DNA from 3 places in the Pseudoalteromonas distincta genome. Region 1 is predicted to be linked to each of the others. Evidence: predicted binding sites of a transcription regulator. Region 1 holds the regulator's gene; each other region holds the start of a gene.
The links. Region 1 encodes LexA, which represses DNA repair genes until DNA is damaged. Its sites were predicted from a motif close to TACTGTATNNNNATACAGTA; they were not measured.
Positions count from the first base shown of each region.

Region 1 (8,485 bases):
ATATTCTTGATTCATTTTATTTACTCCTAGTTTCACACTAGTTTAAAAAGCTAGTTATTACTTGCCACCAGCTGTTCACTAATATCAAATACGGTATAAGATAAAGTTAATTCTTCAATGTCGCTTGGCAATGCGGTATCAACATAAAAAAGTAATTTAAATTCAAGCTCTTCCCCTGCTTTTAGAGGTTGCTGATCAAAGCAAAAACAAGCTATTTTATGTAAATACTTTGCCGCTTTACCTGGCGAGACTGATGGTACAGCCTGCATTACTTTATCTAGATTGCTGTTATTTTTAGCGCTAAACATTACCTCACGCATTGCACCGGGTTTTACCACTACACTGTATTCTTTTGATTTAACTTCAAACGGTGCACCACTTTGTGCGTGAGTAGTAAAGCTAACGCCGACTTCTCGGTTTTGTACTATTTGTGTACTTTGCTCTGCTTGCTCAAGCGAAGGCTTTCCATTAAGCCCTGTTACATCACAAAACACGTCATACAAAGGTACTAAAGCAAAGGCAAAGGCAAACATGCCTATGCAAATAAGTACCAAACGTTTGAGTAGCGGTGCGTGTGTCATTACTTAATTACCGGCGGCGTAGAAAAAGTATGATATGGCGCTGGAGAGTCAACTTCCCACTCAAGCCCTTCTGCTCCTTCCCATACTTTTGCAGGCACTTTATCACCGCCACGCGCGCATTTAATTACCACAGCTACAAACAACAATTGCGATAAACCAAAGGCAAACCCACCAATACTTATGATTGCGTTAAAGTCGGCAAATTGAAGAGCGTAATCGGGAATTCGACGCGGCATACCAGCAAGCCCTACAAAATGCATAGGAAAAAACAGTACGTTCACGCTCACCAGCGATAGCCAAAAATGCCATTTAGCCAATGTGATATTAAACATATTGCCCGTCCACTTGGGCAGCCAGTAATAGGCCCCCGCCATTATCGAAAATACAGCCCCTGTTACTAATACATAATGAAAGTGCGCCACTACAAAATAAGTATCGTGATATTGAAAGTCAGCAGGTGTAATTGCCAGCATCAATCCCGAAAAACCACCCAAGGTAAACAGCACAATAAACGCAATACTAAAAAGCATTGGCACTTCAAAAGTTATTGAGCCTTTCCACATTGTGGCAACCCAATTAAATACTTTTACTCCTGTAGGTACCGATATAAGCATGGTCGCGTACATAAAAAACAACTCGCCAGCGACCGGCATCCCAGTAGTAAACATATGATGAGCCCATACAATAAAGCTCAATAGTGCTATGGAGGATGTGGCGTATACCATTGAGGCATAGCCAAAAAGTTTTTTACGAGAAAAGGTAGGTATTATTGTAGATATAATGCCAAAGGCAGGAAGAATCATTATGTATACTTCGGGATGACCAAAAAACCAAAAAATGTGTTGGAACATCACCGGGTCGCCACCGCCTGCGGCATCAAAAAAGCTGGTCGCAAAATACTTATCGGTAAGTACCATAGTGACAGCCCCTGCAAGCACTGGCATTACCGCTATTAATAAAAAGGCAGTAATTAACCACGTCCATACAAATAAGGGCAACTTCATCCATGTCATGCCGGGGGCACGTAAGTTCACTATGGTTACAATCACATTGATTGCGCCCATTATTGAGCTAATTCCCATAATATGTACGGCAAATACAAACAATGCAGTATTATCATTACTGTATGTTGTGGACAGTGGTGCATAAAAAGTCCAACCAAATGCAGGCCCCCCACCAGGCATAAATAACGATGCCAATAGGATTAAAAACGCAAACGGCAAAATCCAAAAGCTCCAGTTATTCATTCTTGGCAATGCCATATCTGGCGCGCCAATCATAAGTGGTATCATCCAGTTAGCAAGGCCTGTAAAGGCGGGCATAACCGCACCAAACACCATAATTAAACCATGCACGGTGGTCATTTGATTAAAAAAGTGAGGATCGACCAACTGTAAGCCTGGTTGAAATAATTCAGCCCTGATCACCATAGCCATTGCGCCACCAATTAAGAACATGGTCAGCGAAAAAATTAAATATAAACTACCTATATCTTTATGATTAGTTGTGTAAAGCCAGCGTTTAAAACCTTTAGCTGGGTGATGAGCATGATGAGCTTCATTGGCGTTAGGTTGTTCTACTATGCTACTCATTAGTTCGCCTCCACTTTGGCATCAAGTGCTGCCTGTATTTGACTCGGTTGAATAACATCACCCGTATCATTACCCCACGCATTACGTTTATAAGTAATAACCGCTGCTAATTGCTTTATAGATAACTGTTTGGCAAATGCTTGCATTGCCGTACCGGGTCGTCCATGGATAACTACATCAATGTGATCTTTTATATCGCCAAGCACTATAGGACTGCCTTTAAGTGCAGGAAATACACCCGGTAAGCCCATGCCCGTAGGCTGATGGCACGCTGCACAATTAGCCATATATACTTGTTCGCCTAAAGTCATTAACTCTTCTTTTGGGAGGGTTTTATCAAGTAATGCGGCATCTGCCAGCGCAGCTTTCTGCTTCGCCTGCTTTGCATCTGCAAGCCATGTTTTAAAATCAGCCTCAGATTTAGCGACCACCACAACGGGCATAAAGCCATGGTCTTTACCACACAACTCAGCACATTGTCCTCGGTAAGTACCTTCTTCGTTTATGTTCGTCCATGTTTCGTTTATAAAGCCGGGGTTCGCATCTTTTTTAACTGCAAAATCAGGTACCCACCAAGAGTGAATAACATCGTCAGAAGTCATTAAAAATCGTACTTTTTGATTTATTGGCAGTACAAGAGGCTTATCAACCTCAAGTAAGTAGTTAGGATTTTTATCTGCAAGATTCGCGATTTCATCTTGCGGGGTAGATAAAATAGAGTAGAACTCTACATCTTCGCCCATATATTCATAATGCCATTTCCATTGCGAACCCGTAATTTTAATAGTGAGATCAGCTTTGCTGGCATCTTCCATTGCAATTAGGGTTTTAGTGGCTGGTACTGCCATAGCAATTAAAATAACAAACGGAATTGCAGTCCAAAGTATTTCTACTTTAGTGCTTTCGTGAAATTGGGCAGGTACAGCCCCTTTAGATTTACGGTGATGAATAAGTGCCCAAAACATAATTGCGAACACTATCACCCCAATCACACAACATATTATAAATATGGTCATGTGCAGCTGATATACATTATTGCTTATATCGGTTACGCCTTTGCGCATATTGTATTGGCTATTAGCCAAAACTGGGTGCGTAAAAACACATAATATAAGCCACAAGGTAGAGGTCAGTTTACCCATGTGACGGCTCCTTTGATGCTATTGCGAATGCAAAGCGAAGAGGCATACGGCTTAAACGCCAATTCGTTATTTTTATTTTTTTAGCCAATCTCATTTAATATTGATTGGTTTTGCTGCGCCAACAACGGGTTTGTGTATATTGTGTGTTCTCAAAACTAAAAAGCTGTGAGTTATTATTAGCTCAGCACATTAACAATTAGCTAAAAAACGAACAACAAGCAAGTTTTAGTATAAAAAACAATCAGGTGATATTGAATAATTAATAAAAATCGGTAATCAACTGGGCGACAGAAAGTTCAAAATATGAGCAAAACAAAGGGGTTTAACGCATTCGGAGGGGGAAGATATAAGTGCAAAAAAGTTTACAGCTTAAATAGTCAGTGGGCGGTTTACGCCCTATTTTTAGTACAAATTTTAAAACAAAAATGCGTACTAATTAGTACGCATTTATAAAACTGCTTGTTTAAAAGCTATTTTTAAAGTCACATCCAATCAGCGTTTCTTATAACGCCAACGGCTAAGCCTTCAATATTAAAAGACTCATTCTCAAGATCTACTTCAATAGAGTCAAAATCGTCGTTTTCAGCATGAAGTAATACTTTACGACCCGCTTTCTCAAGACGTTTTACAGTTACGTCTTCGTCTAGGCGAGCAACAACAACTTGTCCATTTTCAGCGGTTTGAGTACGATGTACTGCAAGTAAATCACCATCCATAATACCAATATCTTTCATGCTCATACCGTTAACGCGTAGTAAAAAATCTGCAGCCGGTTTAAACATTAATGGATCGATTTTGCAGTGACTTTCAACGTGCTCTTGCGCCAAAATAGGTGAACCAGCAGCAACACGCCCTATAAGCGGTAAACCTAATTGTTCTGGCTCTTCTTCTTCAATTAATTGAATACCACGGCTTGCACCTGGTTTCATTTTAATTGCGCCTTTTTTAGCAAGTGCTTTTAAATGTTCTTCAGCAGCATTGGCACTTTTAAAACCTAATGTTTGCGCTATTTCAGCACGTGTAGGAGGCATACCAGTGTCTTTAATAAAAACTTTAATTAGTTCGAGTATTTGAGCTTGGCGGTTCGTTAATGGTCGCATACAACTGGTTTTCCATACAGTACATTTAACTGTGAGTATATACAGTTAAATAAAAATCGCAAATTTAAATTAAGCCTTAAAATAGCTAAAGTAATTTCACTTGTGTACATTTTAGGGATATAACTAAAGCTAAGTTTATAAATGATTAAAAATGCAAAGGAGACATTATGAGTATTTGGTACCAGCCCATCACCTTAGAGCTGTGCAAGCAGTTAGAGCAAGGCGTTAATGGCCAAGGAACATTAATGAAAACTATGGGGATAGAAGTCACAGAAATTGGCGATGATTATTTGGTTGCCACAATGCCGGCAATTCCTGAGCATCATAACCCAATGGGCATGGTTCACGGCGGTGCTAACGTTGTACTTGCCGAAACAGTTGCCAGCTATGCCGCTAACTTTGTTGTCGATTTTACTAAATTTTACTGTGTAGGGCAGGAGATTAGCGCAAGTCATTTAAAAGCATCTCGCAACGGCACTTTAACAGCCACGGCTAGAGCATTTCATATTGGCAAACGTAGTTCAGTGTGGGAAATAAAAATTACAAATAGCCGCAATGAGCTGTGCTGCGTATCAAAAATGACCGCAGCAGTCGTAGAGCGAAGATAGTTACTTTTCGATTGGGTAAATGGTAATTTCCATACCCGCACCAATCGCAGATATACGCAATAATGTATCTGCATCTAAGGCTTGATTAAAGCACTTAGGAGAAGTCCCTGATTCAAAACCAATATCAAACGTTCTACGTGAACAGCTTAACCATTGCTTTAGCGCGTTACGCGAACACGATTCAATAAGCTCACATATATGGTTTATGGCTTTATCAGGTGTGCTCACCTCACCTGTAGCTTCAATACGCGCTAGTTGACGGTATTCGTCTTTGTCATAATGTAAAATCGTCGCGACTTTTTTCAAGTCCGCCACTAGCAAACTAATATCTTGCTTTGATTCAAGCTCAAGATCTACATTTAAAAATTGAATTTCCGACATCGTTTCGTATTTATCCTCTAATAATTTCATTGCAAACTTTAACGCAGTTTTACCGTTATACCAAATCAACTATGCTCTATTAACCACTTTATATGGATATTTCGCAGCTTTTAAGTATTTTTTAGCATTTAAAGCTAGCTGGATATCAAACATCCAGCTCAATTAAACAGATAAGTCATGTTAGGGATTTAAGTGTAATCTTTTTTATTTTTAAATGATTACAGTAAGCTATAGTTTAAACTGCGACAAAATGTCGCAGTAACTTATCCCATTAATGTAATAAACTAGCCTCTAAAAATAATAAGACTAAAACATGAATAAAAAAATATTTAAACATGCTCGCAAGTTACATAAATGGTTAGGTTATTTATTAGCACTACAAATTTTAGCATGGTTACTAGGTGGTTTCATTATGAGTGCAATCCCTCTTGATAAAGTTCATGGGGAGCATCTTGCAACACGTACTCTTAATAACCCATTTACGCAGGCTGATTATGTTGCCTCCCTTGACGATATTGCCTCTCAGGTGGCTAATCCAACACAAATAATTTTTGAGAACTTTTTAACTACACCACTTATTACTGTCTTTAGTAATAACGAGCAGCAAAGCTTCAATGGCATAACAGGCCGACCATTTGAACCGCCAACTAAAATACAAATTACCGCAAATGCTAAAGCACACTTACTTATTGACGCTCAAGTAACAAGCGTTGTACTACTAAAGCAAGGTACGCGGGAAGTCGGATATGAAACCAATGTTTGGCAGGTCCAATTTGACGACACTTTTAACACAACACTGTACTTGTCAGAAAATAACGGCAAAGTTGTCACCGTTCGCAGCACGCTATGGCGAATATTCGACTTTTTTTGGATGTTACATATTATGGATTACGATGAGCGAGAGAATTTTAATAATCCACTGCTTATTAGCTTTTCAGCAACCAGTGTACTTTTTTGTTTAAGTGGAATATTACTACTTATACAAAATATACGACTAAAACGATTTATCCGAATTAAAAATAAGAATAAATCAAAGTAGTCATATTGGTTTTTGAGAGCTAGCGCCCACTTATCAAAGAGTAAATAAGCCTAGGGCTTATTTTATTCCAAGTGCTTAAATCGACTCAAATGTCGCTTTAACATTTCGTTTTCGAAAATCAACTCATCACGCTCATCCAGCAATTGTAAAACTAAAGCTATTGCCGACCAATCTAACGAAAAGTCATGTTGGATACGGGCCGCTTTTTTAACTAAGGTCACTGCAGATACCGTAAATTGCCACTGCGTAACATGCTCCCCCTCAATTGGAACCGCAATATTATGCTCAACTAGCTCATATAAAATTGCTTCGCTAATATCACTACTCAAACATAGCTCTTTACTAGTAAGTAAATCGTCCTTTTGTGTCACGATAATTTGCATTATGGCTTGCTCCAGTTATTACGGGGATTAAAGTGAGCTTTTTCGGCTAATTCTTCCCAAAGTTTTTTACTGGTATCATCAACAGATGTTGGATTAACAATTTTAAGCACAGCAAATAAGTCACCTTTAGCTTTTTTACTCATTAATCCCTTACCTTTAATACGCAAGCGTTGACCAGACTGACTATTAGAAGGAATAGTTAATTGGATATTACCTGTCAACGTAGGTAAATTTAGCTTTGTACCAAGAGCCGCTTCCCATGGTGCAAGAGGGACAACTATATTTAGGTTATGACCCTCAACATCAAATAATGGGTGAGGCACTAAACTAATTTGTAAATACAAGTCGCCATTTTGCCCATTCGCTGACCCTAATCCGCCTTGCCCTTTTAGTCGAATTCGCTCGCCATTTACTGAGCCTGCAGGAATTTTCACTTTAAGTGATTTTTTAATTTCAGTGACACGGCCACTGCTGTCTCGCTGCGGTAACATAAACTCAACAGGCTTCACGGTATCAACTAAAGTCTCTTCAAGAAAAATTGGGAACTCTATTTCCACATCTTGTCCTTTTTGCGCGCGAGCGGCGTTACTTCTGCTCTGCCCGGAACGATCGAATCCACCAGCTCCGCCAAACATTGAATTAATAAAGTCAGAAAACTCTTGGTCGGTTTGAGGATCGCTTTGCTGATAATTACTTTGCGAAGAGGCATTGTTACCACCATAATGGCCTTGCTGTTGACGAGCACGATTTTGTTGGTGACGACGTAACTCGTCGTATTTAGTGCGTTCTTCTTTGTTATGGATGACTTCGTAAGCTTCTGCTATTTCTTTAAACTTATCTTCTGCTTGAGGCTCTTTGCTTACATCTGGGTGATATTTTCTGGCTAACTTTTTATAAGCTACTTTAACCGCTTTATCATCTGCATCAGGCGATATTCCAAGCACTGCATAATAATCAACAAATTTCATTTGCAATCCAAATCCTCATATTGAGTAAGCTTTAAGCATACTCCTTAACGGGTAACCTTGTGTGGTTAAAATACGATAAATAGTGAGAAATAAATGAATAGTGAAAATAACTTTGAGTAAAAAATTAATCAGGCACTTTTTATTAATATAAGCGTAGGCCTTAAGTTAACTTTATCTTTTATCTTCAAGGCTTTAAACTGCCTATTCCTGTAGTTCACATTTGTGATGGATATGACTCGATTTATTCTGGCCTTATTGGCTTGTTGTGTGTGCGTTTCGGTATCAGCCGAACAATTTACCCGTTTTTCAACGGCTAAAAGACATTTAATTAAAACCCTACCTGACAACGCCAAAAGCATTTACTGCGGCTGTGATATTAAAAAAGAAGGCAAAAAACTCATTCCTGATCCTTCTAACTGTGGTTACATTCCTCGAAATACACTTACCCGCTCAGGCAAAGTAAATGTGCGAGCACTACGCATTGAGTGGGAACATATTGTTCCGGCGTGGGAATTTGGTCATCAGCTACAATGTTGGCAAGATGGCGGACGTAAAAACTGCCGTAAAGTAAGTGCTAAATTTAGAAAAATGGAAGCTGATATAAATAACTTAGCGCCAGCTATTGGCGAAATTAATGCCGATCGCTCTAATTATCGTTTTGGCATGCTTAGCGAAAACGCCACACAGTATG
Region 1 covers NZ_CP040558.1:3,255,162-3,263,646, forward strand. The annotation lists gene FFU37_RS14635 (cytochrome c oxidase subunit 3) at 1-15, opposite strand, end outside; gene FFU37_RS14640 (cytochrome c oxidase assembly protein) at 51-581, opposite strand; gene ctaD (cytochrome c oxidase subunit I) at 581-2,173, opposite strand; gene coxB (cytochrome c oxidase subunit II) at 2,173-3,315, opposite strand; gene lexA (transcriptional repressor LexA) at 3,798-4,415, opposite strand; gene FFU37_RS14660 (PaaI family thioesterase) at 4,583-5,023, shown strand; gene FFU37_RS14665 (hypothetical protein) at 5,024-5,404, opposite strand; gene FFU37_RS14670 (hypothetical protein) at 5,718-6,443, shown strand; gene FFU37_RS14675 (chaperone modulator CbpM) at 6,506-6,826, opposite strand; gene FFU37_RS14680 (DnaJ C-terminal domain-containing protein) at 6,826-7,794, opposite strand; gene FFU37_RS14685 (endonuclease) at 8,026-8,485, shown strand, end outside.

Region 2 (8,485 bases), 1.5 Mb from region 1:
CACTCACGTAATATTTACCTTGTGCGTCTATTGAGGCAATAATAGGCGGAGTATCTTTAGTATCAACTAAATCAGACTCTTCCATTTTAGGTAAATCAACTTTTACACCATGCGTTATAAGCGGTGCTGTAGCCATAAATATTATAAGTAGTACCAACATTACATCAATGTAAGGTACTACATTAATCTCTGCGACCGGACGGCGCTTTTTACGCTGATACATTCGCTTGTGCCTCTATTTGTGTAGCTGCTTGACGGTGTAAAATATTAGCAAACTCTTCCATAAAGTTAATATAGTGAGACTCAAGCTTTTCAACACTGTTTGAAAAACGGTTATAAGCAATAACAGCAGGGATCGCGGCAAATAAACCCATAGCAGTGGCAATAAGTGCCTCTGCAATACCAGGTGCTACCATTTGTAATGTAGCTTGCTTAACTTCACCTAGTGCAATAAAGGCATTCATTATACCCCACACTGTACCAAACAAACCGATGTACGGACTTATAGAACCTACTGTTGCTAAAAACGATAGACTAGATTCCATTTTTTCAATTTCACGAGAAAGCGCAACACGCATAGAGCGGTGCGTTCCTTCCATAACAATACTCGCACTTTGAAATGTATTCTTTTTATGACGAGCAAACTCTTTAAAGCCCGAAGTAAACAAAGCTTCAATGCCTTGAGACTGACCGCTGCGTGACGATATTTCGTTATATAATTTGCTTAAATCAATACCCGACCAAAACTTTTGCTCAAATTTCTTAGCATTTATTAGCGCATCCGATATTGCTTTTTTACGTTGAAATATAATTGTCCACGACATTACAGACATGGCAACTAGCCCTAACATTACTAATTGAACAAGCAAACTTGCTTCTAAAATTAGATCTAAAAAATTAAGCCCTGATCCCACGTTAAACTCCTAAATAATTTCAAAATACGGCAAATTGGTTAATTTGTGTAAATATGACCGCTTACACGGCCAAAAGTTGCATCTAGTGTATCTAGTCCATTTCAAGCTGACAACGGTATTGCTATGAATAGGCAACAAAAAACGTTAAAAAAACAGCTTTAGTTGGCATTTCCCTTTACCTCAGTATTTTATTTAAACTTTTAAACAAACTCGCTAACTATAAATATGCGTAAATATATACATGAAACGTCATAAAATCCGCCGTTTATTCAAAATAAGAGCATAAACACTCAAAACCTATAAGCCTCAACTGTACGTAATAGTAAAACTAATACCGAGCTATAACGAAATAAATTACTTAAGTTATAAATTTCATAAACTTATAAATTTAACGATTAATTAACGCACAAGATTCAAACAACAATAAAATTCACTAAATTAGTTTTTCTAATCTGAAAATACAAATTTTCTAGTTTGAACAAAAAAGTAAACTTACGTATTATTCTCCCATACCGAGCTAGCGCACTGAATGAGATAGTTTCATTAAGCCAAGTTCTTAGTAATAGGATATTTTATCGTATTACATTGTTTTACTCTTTCTGGATAAAACCAAATTTAGTAAAACGTAGTTCCCCTGGATTACTTCCTTCAACTTGTTGTTTGCCCGCATTTTTTGCGGGCTTTTTTTTTGCCTGCAATTTAGTGCGCTACACATTTTATTTATAAACTAATAATTGCCCTACCTAATTTACAATAAGTAATTCGCTTACTAGTTTGAATGGTACGCAGGATAGCTTCGCGAGTCTTAACGCCCTGTGAATTAACAGTTAACTATAAAGCGTATTAGTATTTTGAAATAACATTTGCAACAGAGTGTTGAGGTTTTGAGTATAATAATTTGAAACAAAGGGATACTGAGACAATTACCTGCTGCGCAATAAAACACAGCAAGTAAAGTATATAGGCTAGTCTTTTTTAGGAAGTAAACCAAAGTGATGGTATGCACTGTCAGACACTATGCGCCCGCGTGGTGTACGCTGAATAAATCCTTGCTGGATTAAAAATGGCTCTATTACATCTTCTATTGTTTCGCGCTCTTCACCAATAGCAGCCGCTACATTGTCGAGCCCTACTGGGCCGCCCATAAATTTTTCGATTATGGCGAGTAAATATTTGCGGTCCATATAATCAAAACCACTTTTATCTACGTCAATCATATCAAGGGCTTGCTTAGCTACATCGGCATTTACTGTGCCGTCAGATTTTACTTGAGTGTAATCGCGTACACGGCGCAATAAGCGGTTTGCAATACGTGGTGTGCCGCGCGAGCGCTGCGCGATTTCGGTAGCGCCATCGTCACACATTTCTAAACCAAGATAATGTGCAGAGCGCCCTACTATGTGCGATAAATCTTCTACAGAATAAAACTCTAATCGCTGCACAATTCCAAAACGGTCACGCAGTGGCGATGTAAGCGAGCCTGCTCGTGTGGTTGCACCAATAAGTGTAAATGCAGGTAAGTCTAATTTAATAGAACGCGCAGCTGGGCCTTCACCAATCATTATATCAAGCTGGTAGTCTTCCATTGCGGGATACAGTATTTCTTCAACTTGCGGGCTTAGCCTGTGTATTTCATCGATAAACAGTACATCGCCTTCTTCTAAATTAGTAAGTAACGCAGCTAAATCACCTGCTTTTTCAAGTACAGGGCCGGATGTTGTTTTAATACTTACGTGTAATTCGTTGGCTACAATATTTGCAAGCGTGGTTTTACCAAGCCCTGGTGGGCCAAATATTAATAAATGATCGAGCGCTTCACCACGGGTTCGGGCAGCTTCAATAAAAATTTCCATTTGCTGCTTAACATGAGGCTGGCCTCTGTAGTCGGCTAAAAGTTTTGGTCTTATTGCACGATCTATAGAGTCTTCATTTGTTTTTTCAGTCGCATCAATTAAGCGATCCGCTTCAATCATGGGTTACTCACAACATTGATTTTAAAGATTCTCTAATAAGAACCTCAGTAGACATATCGGGTTTACTTATCGATTTTACTGCTTTTTGAGCTTGTGGCAATTTATAACCTAATGCAAGCAGTGCCGATACAGCATCATCCGCTGCATTATTAGCAATTGTCGCATCGCTCATTGGCTCTATTACTGCGCTGTCACTGAATGGCGTAAATAAATCATTACCCCAATCTTTTAGCCTGTCTTTCATTTCGAGTACTAAACGCTCGGCTGTTTTTTTACCTACACCGGGTAATTTAACAAGCGATGTTGAGTCTTCGTTATTTACACAACTTACAAATTGTTTTGCCGACATGCCCGATAAAATAGCTAAGCCAAGTTTTGGCCCTACGCCATTTGCTTTTAATAGCTCTCTAAACAAAGCACGTTCAACTTTATTATTAAAACCAAATAATAGTTGAGCATCTTCACGCACTACAAAGTGAGTGTAAACAATCGCATTTTCACCAATTTTTGGTAAGTCGTAAAAACAGGTCATTGGCATTTGTACTTCGTAACCTACACCACTTACTTCGAGTAATATTTCTGGTGGCTGTTTTTCGACTAAAATACCATTTAAGCGGCCTATCATAATTATTTCCTTAAACGTCCTCTAACGGTTTTGCTTGCGCTGCCCGCTAGTTTAATTAAATTTTGTTCTGAGTGGGCGTGGCAAATCGCAATAGCGAGTGCATCAGCTGCATCGGCCTGTGGCGTACCGGGTAATTTTAAAATATTTTTTACCATGTGTTGCACTTGTGTTTTATCTGCGCCACCGTTGCCTACTACTGCTTGCTTAATTTGCCTAGCTGAGTATTCAAATACGGGTAAGTCGGCCATTGCAGCGCCAACAATCGCAGCGCCTCTAGCTTGGCCTAGTTTTAAAGCTGAATCGGGGTTGTGCGCCATAAATACTTTTTCAATGGCAAAGGTTTCTGGCGAAAACTGCTCAATAAGCTGTGTAATGCCTTGGTAGATCATTTTAAGCCTAACCGGAAAAGGATGATCGGCTAACTTAATACAGCCACTGCCTAAGTATGTAAATTTAGAACCTTGATGGGCAACAACACCATATCCGGTCAAACGTGAACCAGGATCGATCCCTAAAATGATGGCCAAACAGCGCTCCATTGTTATTATTTTTAAATTACGCTAATAATGCCAGAGCACTGTATAAATTACCAGTACAAAGAAAAACAAAAATGCCCACGTACTAGGTGGGCATTTACAGGAGTATGTTAGTTTAAGCTTACCCTAGGGCACGCACTAATCCTTGGGTGTTTTGTTTAAGTGTTCGGGCAATCATTAAATAACCTAAACCTGCCACAAATACGCCGCCAGCTACCGGACCAATAATCCATATATGTGGGTGTAACTTACCTGCTAAATCAAACATTTGTTGCTGCACAATCAAAAGCGCTATATCACTAAAAAATGCAGCCACTAAACCAGCTAAACCGCCTAGTAATAAAAACTCATACAGGGTCGCGTTTTTAATTAATCGGCTTTTAGCCCCAAGCGTTCGCAGTATTACAATTTCTTGCATACGCTCACCTAAACTAGCTTGCACTTGCGATATAAGTACAAGCGCGCCACACAGCACTACAATTGCAAGTACGAAGCCAATGGCGAGCGATACTTGCGAAATAGTTGTTTGTATTTGCTTAACAAAGTTATCAATATCAATCGCTGTAATAGTAGGGTAAGTACGTAATAACTGGCTAAAGTCACGTTTTTGATCTGGGTTTATACGTACCGACGAAATATACGTCGCCGGAAAATCTGCAAGTACATCCGGGCTTAAAATAATAAAAAAGTTAGGTTTAAGCGTGGCCCAATTTACTTTGCGCACACTGGTGATTTTAGCGTCGAACGACTGCGAACCAATTAAAAATGTAAGCGTATCGCCTATCTCAACATCTAAACGCTCAAGCATCGACTCCTCTACTGAAGCCTCAGCCATCGCATTCTCACCAAACCACGTGCCTTGTGTTACTTCATTTTGATCAGGCACATCTTTAAGCCATGTAAGATTTAGCTCACGACCAATACCTGCACGTGCTTCTTCGTCTTTTTTCTCGTTGTCTTGCAGCGATACAGAACGCGCTACCAACTCGCCGTTCACAGCATTTACGCGCCCACGAATAGTTGGATAAAACTCTGATACCTGAATATCTTTTTGTGCCAAATACTCATTAATTGGCTCAAGCTCATTTTGTGTAATATTGACTAGAAACGCATTAGGCGCGTCGCTTGGAAGTTGCGACTGCCAATCAGATATCATGTCGTTTTTAAGTACCACTAAAAACAGCAGTAATTTAATCGCTAACGAAAAACTAATTAACTGTACCGCGTTCACATTTGCACGCTTTTGGATAGATGCAATTGCAAGCGACCAACTATTACCTGGCTTTAATCCTAGTTTTCGACCACCACCAAATATTAATTTAGATACTAAAAACAGCACACCAATTAGCGCAAGTGTTGATATAAACAAAATAAGCGTTATTTTTATGTTGTTGCTAAATAACCACATTAATAAAAACACGGTTAGCGCACTCATACCTAAATGCACACGACTTACTGCCAACTTGTCACCTAAGTTACGGCGCAGAACTCTAAGCGGCGGAATATCAAATAAATCAAATAACGGTTTGATAGAAAACATAACAGCACAAATTACGCCAGTGCTTATAGCCACCAGCCAAGGTTTAAAGCCACCTAAAGGTAACTCTGTGCCCATACTTTTTGATAAGTAACTTGTTGCTATTTCTTGCAAGCCATAACCAATTAACAGCCCTATACTTACCGCCATTGCACATACAAGCAATAAATGAAGCATGTATATTTTGCGGATCATTGAGCGGCTACCGCCGAGCGTTTTCATCATCGCTACTGGGTCGTATTGGCGTTCACAATAACGTTTTGCTGAAACAGCTATAGCCACTGCTGCCAAAATAATGCCCAGTAAACCAGCAAGTAATAAAAAGCTCTCTGCGCGGTTTAAACTATTTGAAATAGGTGATTGGCGGTCTTTAACGCCGTACCATTGTTGGTTTTCTTTCATTTGTGGTTTAAGCCACTCGTAAAAGCTATTTATGTCGGCCTCACTGCCTGCATAAAGTTGGCGGTAATAAACACGACTACCCGGCTGCACAACTTCGGTTTTTGCCACATCGTCAATATTGATAAGCACGCGGCGGCTGCTCGAAAATACATTAAATGGCGCATCGGGCTCTTCTACAATAACTTTTGAAACATTAAATAATGCAGCGCCAAGCTCTACTTGCGCGCCTATATCAATATTTAAACTGTAAAATACCGATTCACTTAGCCACACATTACCCGGCGTTGGTCCGCTATTAGCAACTTTAGTTTCACCGGTTAGGGTATCTTTAACTTTTAACTGCCCTTTTAACGGGTACGCATTAGATGCCGCTTTTACTGAGCTAAACTGCATTTCATCATCGGCAAACAACATAGTGTCGAAGTACACCATTTGCGCCGTTTTTAAATTTTGGCTCTGTGCTTTAGTAATAAAAGCAGTATCGAGAACATGATCGCTTGCAAGTACACGGTCTGCAGCAATAAAAGCACTGCTTTTTTGCGCAATACTTTGCCCTATTCGCTCAGTAACCATCGACAGTGTAAGCACGGTTAAAACAGCAAGGGCGATAGCTGCGCTTATAACCGTGAGCTCACCACGGCGAAATTCTCGCGAAAATAACTTAAGCGCTAACTTAACCCACATTAGCAACGTCCTCTACTTGGCTTTTTACCAGTAAACCCGCTTCTATTTGAATAATGTGCTCACATTTTTGTGCAAGCCCTTCATCGTGAGTTACCAAAATAAGCGTAGTACCGTGCTGAGTATTTAAATCAAATAATAAGGATTCAATCATTTTACCGTTTTTGCTGTCTAAATTAGCCGAAGGCTCATCAGCAAATAGTATTTTAGGTGTACCAATAAATGCTCGCGCAATAGCAACACGCTGCTGTTCACCGCCAGAGAGTTGCGACGGGTAATGATCAATACGATGGCTCAAGCCTACTTTTTCAAGCAAAGCAATTGCTTGCTCTTTCGCATCACTCTCGCCAGCGAGCTCTGCTGGTAGCATAACGTTTTCTAGTGCCGTTAAGCTTTGTACTAACATAAACGATTGAAACACAAATCCAATTTTAGCCGCGCGCAGTGCAGCACGCTCTTCTTCATCTAAATTGTGTAATGGCTCGCTATCTAAAAATATTTCGCCGCTGCTTGCGGTATCCAGCCCCGCTAATAAACTGAGTAACGTTGATTTACCAGAGCCCGACGTGCCAACAATAGCAACAGACTCGCCATGCTTGACATTAAAGCTGATGTCGCTGAGGATGGGCAGCTCACCTTCAAAGGTAGAGACTATTTTAGACAAACCATTAACCTGAATTATATTTAATTGAGAAAGCGCTGACATATGACTCATTCAATCCTTCGTTTAGTATTCATTTTATTTTTAGTTATCAAACCGCTGAGCGCAGCAGCCGACAACACGATTTTAATACTCGGTGACAGTTTAAGCGCAGCCTACGGACTTCAACAAGAAGAAGGCTGGGTAAAATTGTTACAAGATAAATACGATGACGAACAAGCCGACATTGAACTTATCAACGCCAGTATTAGTGGCGAAACATCTGGTGGAGCCCTACGCCGTTTAGATGCATTGCTTGAGCAATACGAACCCACTCATGTACTTATTGAGCTAGGTGCTAATGACGGTTTACGTGGTTTTCCAGTTAAAAAAATGCAAACTAACTTAACGTCTCTTATTCAAAAAAGCCAAGCAGCTAATGCGATGACCGCCTTAATGGAGATTTACATTCCCCCTAATTATGGTCCGCGTTATAGCAAAATGTTTACTGACACTTTTTCGCGCGTTAGCGAAGAAACAAATGCGCATTTAATGAACTTTTTTATGCTAGATATTGCCAGCCAATCTGATCTAATGCAAAACGATAGTTTACACCCTAACAAAAAAGCTCAGCCATTAATACGAGATGAGATGTATGACTCGATCAAAAAGTGGTTAAATAAAGACTAGCTAATTAATACACCGCAAGGGCGCCTTTTTAGGCCTCTTGCGTAATAAACACCCAAACAAACAATCGCTTATTGATTTTTAAAAAAATACACGTACTATTGCAAACAACGTCGGTATGTAGCGCAGCTTGGTAGCGCACTGTCATGGGGTGGCAGGGGTCGAGAGTTCGAATCTCTCCATACCGACCATTAATACCAATCCGCAATAATACTTAATCATTTTGCGGGGCTAAACGTGTCGCTACCTGTGTTAAAAAATTCTCATTTAGAACAACTAAATAGCGAATTTTTTGCCTAGCTATCAACACGTTTTTCCATCCTAAAAATAGATCACTTAATTAAGCGAATTGGTATAAACTCCTTCTATATCAATAAATTAAACTTCTCTTCAAAATATAGCCAAAATCCATCTGTTTTGATTCTACAATTTATCCGTAGCACTACTTATTTATCTAAGCGCACTTAATAAAACTGAGTTTAGCTGGCTA
Region 2 covers NZ_CP040558.1:1,061,982-1,070,466, reverse strand. The annotation lists gene tolR (protein TolR) at 1-223, opposite strand, end outside; gene tolQ (protein TolQ) at 210-914, opposite strand; gene ruvB (Holliday junction branch migration DNA helicase RuvB) at 1,880-2,887, opposite strand; gene ruvA (Holliday junction branch migration protein RuvA) at 2,895-3,512, opposite strand; gene ruvC (crossover junction endodeoxyribonuclease RuvC) at 3,515-4,039, opposite strand; gene FFU37_RS04750 (ABC transporter permease) at 4,170-6,671, opposite strand; gene FFU37_RS04745 (ABC transporter ATP-binding protein) at 6,661-7,374, opposite strand; gene FFU37_RS04740 (arylesterase) at 7,375-7,998, shown strand; tRNA gene FFU37_RS04735 (tRNA-Pro) at 8,110-8,186, shown strand.
Region 2: a site for LexA is predicted at 4,088-4,107, ahead of ruvC (crossover junction endodeoxyribonuclease RuvC). Genes of this name have one in related genera too.

Region 3 (8,485 bases), 1.3 Mb from region 1:
AGCGCATAACATCTGCTTTAAAATCATCCAAAAACATACAAAAAACCATACTAAAATCACATTTCAGTCTAATTGCTAACACTTAAGTTACATGATATTAATGTCGTCGCTTGTTATATCAATCCGCTTAAATATGGGATTTATTTAACAATTTAAAAAGGATTGGTATAGAGCAACTAAATTTATAACATATCAACAAGGACTTAAGGATGAAGCAATCAATTGCATTTACACCTAGCTTAATTGCAGGTGCTACAATCGCACTTTCAGCAGGTTTTACAACAACAACTTACGCTGCTGAAGAAGCTAAAAAAGTAGAGCGCATTGAAGTAACTGGCTCACGAATCAAACGTTCAGATATCGAAGGACCTTCTCCGGTTCAATCAATCGCAAGAGCTGATATTGAGAACATGGGTTATGACAACCTACAACAACTCCTCGAAAGAATGCCTGTCGCGGGTAGCGGTACTTTCTCAACACGTGGTAACAACCAAGATTCAACTGCAAATGGTTCTGCTGCTGTTAGTTTACGTGGCTTAGGTGCTGATGCTACGCTGGTACTCATCAATGGCCGTCGTGTCTCTATTAGTGCATTTGCCGAAGGTATCACAAACTCATTTGTAGATATTAACAGTATCCCAGTTTCTGCCATTGAGCGAATCGATATACTAAAAGATGGTGCTTCAGCTATCTACGGCTCAGACGCAGTGGCGGGTGTTGTAAACGTTATCTTGAAAAAAGACATTGACGGTGTTGAAGTTAATTTGGGCTACGGTGGTACTGATGGTCCCAATTATGAAGAAACAACAGCAAGTTTAGTATGGGGTACTACTAGCGAGAAAAGTAGCGCGTCAGTTATTATCGATTACTTCAAAAATACATCTCTTTCTTCTGATGAAATGGGCAGCTTAGGTACAGCAAATCAATCACCTTATGGTGGTGAAGATTTTCGCTCATCTCGTGGCTTCCCTGGATATTTTTATGTAGACGGTGTTAAAACAATTGATCCGGCTTGTCCTGCTGAAAATGCAACTTCAAGCGGCAGTTGTTTATTTGATTACGGCCCTTACGGTTATATCGCACCAGCGTCTGAACGCGTGGGTGCTATTTCTCAATTTGAATATAACTTTGATAATGGCATTACGGGCTTTTTAGAAATGGCAGTACAGCACAATACGTCTGTTGCAGCCGGAGCCCCTACTCCACTTGATGAAGATGCAGGCTTAACTGTCCCAGCTAGCCACCCTAACAATCCATTTGGTGAAGACATTCAAATTGGTCGTTACCGTACAGTTGATGCTGGCGCACGCCAATGGGATATTGAATCAGATACTCTTCGCTTTGTTGCAGGGCTTAGAGGTGAGTTTAATGACTGGAGCTGGGAAACCGCTGTACAAAAAGGCCGAAGTAAATCTCTGCAAACAGGTGATAGAACACAAGGTTGGGTGCGTACTGATTTCTTACAACAAGAAATTGATGCAGGAAACTACAATCCATTTGGTGGCACAAACAACGACCCTGCTGTAATTGATCGTATTACAACAAGTTTAGTGCGTCGTGGTGAGTCTCACATGACTTCCTTTGATGCAAACATTACAGGCGAAGCATTTAGTTTTGGCGATGATGTAGTAATGATGGCTGCAGGTATTGAGTACCGTGAAGAAGACGTTAATGACATTCCTGATGATCAATTTCAACGTGGTTTAATATTTGGCACAGAGTCTGTATCTGCATCTGCAGATCGTGAACAATACGCTGCCTATGTCGAGTTTTCTATCCCTCTTGCTGATAATTTAGAGCTACAACTTGCTGGCCGTTACGATGACTACAGTGACTTCGGTACAACAACAAACCCTAAAGTAGCTCTTCGCTGGGCGCCTACTGATGAAATCACAGTGCGTGGCTCTTGGGCACAAGGCTTTAGAGCGCCTTCTTTGGCACAAGTTGGTTTAGGTCCATCTCAAGAAAGCCAATTCTTTGTAGATACATACCGATGTGAAGCAACGGGCCTTGATTGTGATGCACTTGATTACAACATTGAATTTGCTGGTAACCCTGACCTTGAAGCTGAAGAATCAGAATCATGGAATGTCGGCTTTATTTGGGCGCCTTCTGCTGAGTTTGGTTTGAGTGTCGATGTGTGGAGCATCACTCAAGATAACAAAATTGATGAGCAAGAGTTTGGTCCAATTTATAACTCTGAGTGTAATAACCAAGATAGTACTGTATGTGTGCGCTTAACACCTACAGGTGGCGATAGCTTAGGAACAATTCAAAAAATTTACAGCACATTTGAAAACGTTTCTTCGCAAGAAGTATCTGGGGTTGATGTTTCAGCTAACTACAATCACTCACTTGATGACTTAGGTTTATTGAAATTTAATTTAGAATGGGCATACCAAGATAAATTTGAAAAAGATGGCCGCGATTACACCGGTGAGTATGGCTATCCAGAGCACCGCTGGATTTTCTCTACAAACTGGGAAATTGGCGAGTTTAATACAAACGTAAACATCAGTTATGTAGGTGAGTTTGAAGATACCCCAGATATTGATTTTGACGGTAATTTAGACTTTGATAGCAATACATCACGTATGATTGATTCGCAAACATTGGTAGATTTACAAACATCTTATCGTGTTACTGACTCAACTAAAGTATCGTTAGGTGTAAATAACTTATTTGATGAAGAGCCACCATTTGCAATTGGTGATGGCGACGCTGATCTATACGGTTATGCTTCAGGTGTACACAACCCTAGAGGCCGATACTTTTACACTAAAGTTAGCTTCTCGTTTTAACTTTGCGAGCTTATTTTAAAGTGAGCTAACGCTACAAATAAAAAACCGCCAATTGGCGGTTTTTTTATTTAAAACTAAGGGCTAAATTATAGCTCGCCTTCGTTTTCTGATAAGAACTTAGCAACGCCTTCAGGGCTTGCGTCCATACCTTTTTTACCTTCAGTCCAACCAGCAGGACATACTTCACCGTGCTCAGTGTGGAACGCTAGCGCGTCAACCATGCGAAGCATTTCGTCGATGTTACGACCTAGTGGTAAATCGTTCACTACTTGATGGCGTACGTTACCTTCTTCATCAATTAAGAAAGAACCACGGAACGCAACACCCGCTTCTGGATGCTCAACGTCGTATGCTTTACAAATTTCGTGTTTAACGTCTGCAACTAGTGCGTATTGAACTTTACCAATACCGCCGTCTGCAACAGCAGTGTTACGCCATGCGTTATGTGAGAATTGTGAATCGATAGAAACACCAATTACTTCTACGCCACGCTTTTGAAACTCTTCAAAACGCTTATCAAATGCAATAAGTTCAGAAGGACATACAAACGTGAAATCTAGTGGGTAAAAGAAGATAACTGCTTTTTTACCTTTAATTGTTTCATGAAGGTTATAGCTATCTACAATTTCACCGTTACCAAGAACAGCTGCAGCGGTAAAGTCTGGTGCCTGGCGGCCTACTAATACACCCATTTTATTCTCCAAATATTTTGAGTTTGTTTTCAATTGCTTTCGCAATGCTGGTACTTATATGGGCGCTAAAAATTAAAAACCAATAGCGCATACATATAATTAATTGGCATTCTAAAGTTATTCACCACAAAAGAACAATCGCATTTAACGATGTGAGCAATCGAAAATAACGAACACTTGCAACTTGCACTAATCTGCTTAAATAATAGGTCTATTTTAAAGGGTAAGTTGCGTTGTAACTAAGTAGAAATTTTAAAAATATCGAAGTGGTTTATACATTAAACTTTTTAGAATTTCATATACGGTGACGCTAAATTTTACAGATATAAAAAAACCTGCAAATGCAGGTTTCTCGCTTAGACTTAGTCCATTATATCTGAGGGCATATCACCACGGATTTTTTGCCAAATCTCACCCGTTTGATGACCATATTTACGCATCATAGAAATAGCACCATCATGCTCTTTATTTTCTGCCAAAATGGTTAAATCTTTATAAAACTGACGAGCAAGTTCACGAGTTCCGGCATCAGAGAAGTAATGACAACCAATCTTTGAATAAAAGCCTCTAAAACCATTAAGTATTAATACATAAATACGGTTATTACCCGCAACGGCTAATTCGTGATGCACTTTATAATCATAGTCAGCAAATGCTTGAGCGGTGTCTTCTAGCTCATGGCTTTGTGATAAAATTTCAATTACGCGTTCAGGATTTAACTTAATTGCAGCACGTGTATAAATAGCACTAATATTAGTACGTGCAGATAAAAGCTGATCTGTCAGCTCTGGCATCTTGTCTTCATCTAAGCGCGCTAATGTTTCAAGAATGTTTAAGCCAGACGTTTCCCAAAAGTTATTTACTTTTGTAGGTTTACCATGCTGAATTGTTAGCCAACCATCACGTGCTAAACGCTGTAATACTTCTCTCAAGGTTGTTCTTGTAACACCAATTAACTCTGAAAGTTCTCGCTCGGCAGGTAAAATTGAACCTGGAGGGAAATCGCCGTTCCAAATGGACTCAACTATATATTCTTCAGCAAATCCTGCTGGGCTTTTCGCTTTAAAAATTCTCATCCAGTTCCCACTCGAATTAATCAACACTCATCGTTTTACACGAATAACTGACTGATTGTACCAGACGAAGCACAACTAACAAGTAAAGTAATATATATTAATAAAGCAAATGGGTAGAAATTTAAAATTAATAAATAATTAAATTTGGGTTTCTCTAATTTAGCTACAATGCATGAATATCTAGAGTAATATTCATTGTAGGTACATTGTTATTATGGAGATATTTTTATTTACGCAGCGCCCGAGCTTAATTAACTTATCCCGCACTTGCCATAAGAAAAAGTACAAAAAAGTGCAACCATAAAAAATTCTTTATATGATGCATCACCTTGGTATAAGTAAGCAATATAACTGAGCTTATGTATCGATGGGGAAATAATAGAACGTCATTTAACCTTTGCTAAGGCTGAATTGAGTAGTCATTAATTTCATCTTATAAAAAGCGACTTCGGTAGCTTTTTTTTCCTTTTTGTTGCTGCATACTTTATCCTACGTCATAATCTAACGTCCTATTAAAACGCGGAATTTTTATGAACTGGCTTGCACAATTACCTACCCAACGAACCCCGTGGCTTTTATTTACAGCTATCGTTTTTTTGCTTGAAGTTACCGCTCTTTTCTTTCAATACAAAATGGGGTTAGCGCCTTGCATAATGTGTATATATCAACGCACAGCAGTATTGGGTTTGTTAGGCGCAGGGATTGTAGGCTCGAGTAAACCACAAAGTAAAACTGTGCGTATGATAGCGTATGTTATTTGGGGGATATCGAGTGTTTGGGGATACTTAATTGCTCGCGAACATATTGATATGCAAACCACCACAGACCCTTTTGCATTTAGCTGCGAGTTTGAACCAAATTTCCCATCATTTATGCCACTACATGAATGGATACCTAGCTTTTTTCAAGCTACCGGGGATTGTGGAAATATAGATTGGCAGTTTGTTGGCATGAGCATGCCTGCTTGGATGGAAGTGATATTTGGGATTTTCTCACTAACGCTATTTATTATAATTATTGCCCGTTTATTAATTAAAAAGTCGATTTGATATGTTTACATTTTTTTCAAGCCAATTAGCCCAGCTTAAGCATTTAAAAGTACGCCAGCGTCAAGACGTAATTGCGCTTGCATTAAGTAAGCTATCGCCAACTGATAAAGTTCTATTGCGTATTATAAAGTTGCTATTACTTAGCCCACTATTTTTAATATTCACTGTATTTAAAGGTTGGATATTAATACCATTTTTGATACTTGGCGGATTGTGCTATCCACTATTAACTACACCTATTGAAATTAACTTTGCTAAAAAGCACTTAAGCGATGCACTAAAAGAATTTAATCAGGGCACCTAGCACCCTGATTACTATTTAGAAATATTAAAGTGAAAGTTTCCCCTCTAATTTAGCTAAAAGTTTTTTGCCAATCCCTTTAACTTGCGATAAATCACTAACGCTTTTAAATTCGCCATTTTCTTCACGATAATCCACAATTGCCTGCGCTTTTTTCTTACCTATACCTGGTAACTTAGCAAGCATCTCTGTATCAGCATTATTTATACTAATTGCCTCAGCTTGAGGCATTTGCTTAGTTACTTCTGATAATTGTGCGTACGCGGTAGTCGCGGGTAGTAAACATAATAAACTTATGATGAGTAAATTTTTTAACGTTTTCATTAAACTTGCCCTTATTCTTCTTTTCTTAATTTTGAGTATTGCTCAGGAAATCAATAAATAAGGAACTGTAAAGTTCATCACTTAAAGTGTACCTAAACGCATTATCACTATAATCCGAAATCCTGAAAATGCAGCTGGTACAACAAAGTGATTGCTTAACTAAAGTAAAGTTACCGTTTTTTGTCAAATTTAAGACACCTAAAAATTAATACTTCGCGCTTGCAAATTTACTTACAAACCATTACTGTACATAAAAACAGTAATCTAATGGTTTTTTAAAAACCACGGTGCCAAGCAATTTTGCAGGAGAAATCATGGCTGTTGTTGTTAAATATGTTGTAGAACGAAACGGAGTCGAGCGTATGACGTTTACTACCAAAAAAGAAGCGGATGCTTATGACAAGATGCTCGATATAGCAGAATCACTTGAGCTGATGCTAGAAAAGGTAGACGTACCGCTTAGTGAGCAACAAATTGAATCACTTGCTTTAGAAATAGCGAAAAGCAAAGATGATTTTATGACCATATTAAAAGGTGGCAAAGATCCAGCTGTTACCAAAGCGCCAGCAAAAAGTAAAAAGTCAGATAACGTTGCATCAATTGAAGATAACAACGATAAAAAAGTAAGTTAATTCATAGAATGTTCCCTCCTCGGACGGGACAAACTAAATAAAAAAGGGAGCAACTAAGTTGCTCCCTTTTTTTATTATACCAATTCGCTTAATTAAGTGATCTCTTTGAGGGTGGAAAAACGTGTTGGTAGCTAGGCAAAAATTCGATATTTAGTTATTCTAAATGAGAATTTTTTAACACCGATAGCAACACGTTTAGCCCCGCAAAATGATTAAGTATTATTGCGGATTGGTATTAATTACTACTCATTTTAAAATAAATAGTAATTGCTAATTAAAGCTCTTTTTCTACTTCATCAAATAAAGCAGTGATGTTTTGCTCAGGCTCTTTTGTTACTAAGCTAACAACAATTGCAATACTTGCTAAAATAAAGCCAGGTACTATTTCGTACATAAAGCTACTTAAGCTTTCACCATTGATAGTAAATGGTCCATATATCCAAATTAGCACAGTAAATGCGCCTACTAACATACCAGCTAACGCACCAGCAAAGTTCATGCGTTTCCAATAAAGGCTAAACAATACAAGTGGTCCAAACGCAGCACCAAAGCCAGCCCACGCATTACTTACTAGGTCTAAAATAGAGCTATCTCTGTCGTAAGCTAAATAAATAGCGAACATAGCAACTACGGCAACACTTATACGGCCAACAGCAACTAGCTCTTTATCACTGGCATCTTTACGTAAGAATGTTTTATAGAAATCTTCTGTTAATGAACTTGAACTAACCAATAATTGAGATGAGATAGTACTCATAATCGCAGCCAAAATTGCAGCAAGTAAAAAGCCAGCAATAAGTGGGTGGAACAGCAATTCAGAAAGAATTAAGAAAATTGTTTCAGGGTCTTCAACTACAATGTTGTTCTCATAAGTATAAGCTGCACCAAATATACCAGTACCAACAGCACCAATGGCAGCAACAATCATCCATGTCATACCAATACGGCGTGCTTTAGGCATATCTTTAACACTACGTACCGACATAAAACGAACAATGATATGTGGTTGGCCAAAATAACCTAAACCCCAAGCCATTGCAGAAATAATACCTAATGCAGAACCTGCACCAATCCAGTTAAGCATATCTGGATTTACGCTATGTAAAGTTGATTCTAAAGGTTGTTCAAGCAAAGAGTATGCAACCGTTGGTACTAGAATAAGTGCAATGAACATAATACAACCTTGCACAAAGTCAGTTAAGCTTACAGCTAAAAAACCACCAAACAAGGTATATAAAACAACTACGCCCGTTGTAATGTATAAACCCATCTCATAAGTTAAACCAAATGAGCTTTCAAACAATTTACCACCAGCGACAACACCAGATGAAGTATAAAGAGTAAAGAAAACAATAATTACCACAGCTGATACAACTCGTAATAGGTTGGATTTATCATTGAAGCGATTTGAAAAGTAATCTGGGATGGTTATAGAGTCATTTGCTTTTTCAGTGTAAACACGTAATCTCGGTGCAACTAACAGATAGTTTAACCAAGCACCAATCACCAAGCCAATTGCTATCCATGTACTACTAAAACCAGTAACAAACATCGCACCAGGTAGGCCCATTAAAATCCAGCCACTCATATCAGATGCACCTGCAGACAGT
Region 3 covers NZ_CP040558.1:780,869-789,353, reverse strand. The annotation lists gene FFU37_RS03445 (TonB-dependent receptor) at 210-2,801, shown strand; gene FFU37_RS03440 (peroxiredoxin) at 2,888-3,493, opposite strand; gene fadR (fatty acid metabolism transcriptional regulator FadR) at 3,856-4,569, opposite strand; gene dsbB (disulfide bond formation protein DsbB) at 5,100-5,618, shown strand; gene FFU37_RS03425 (DUF6170 family protein) at 5,620-5,922, shown strand; gene FFU37_RS03420 (ComEA family DNA-binding protein) at 5,947-6,243, opposite strand; gene FFU37_RS03415 (YebG family protein) at 6,558-6,875, shown strand; gene putP (sodium/proline symporter PutP) at 7,150-8,485, opposite strand, start outside.
Region 3: a site for LexA is predicted at 6,486-6,505, ahead of FFU37_RS03415 (YebG family protein). Genes of this name have one in related genera too.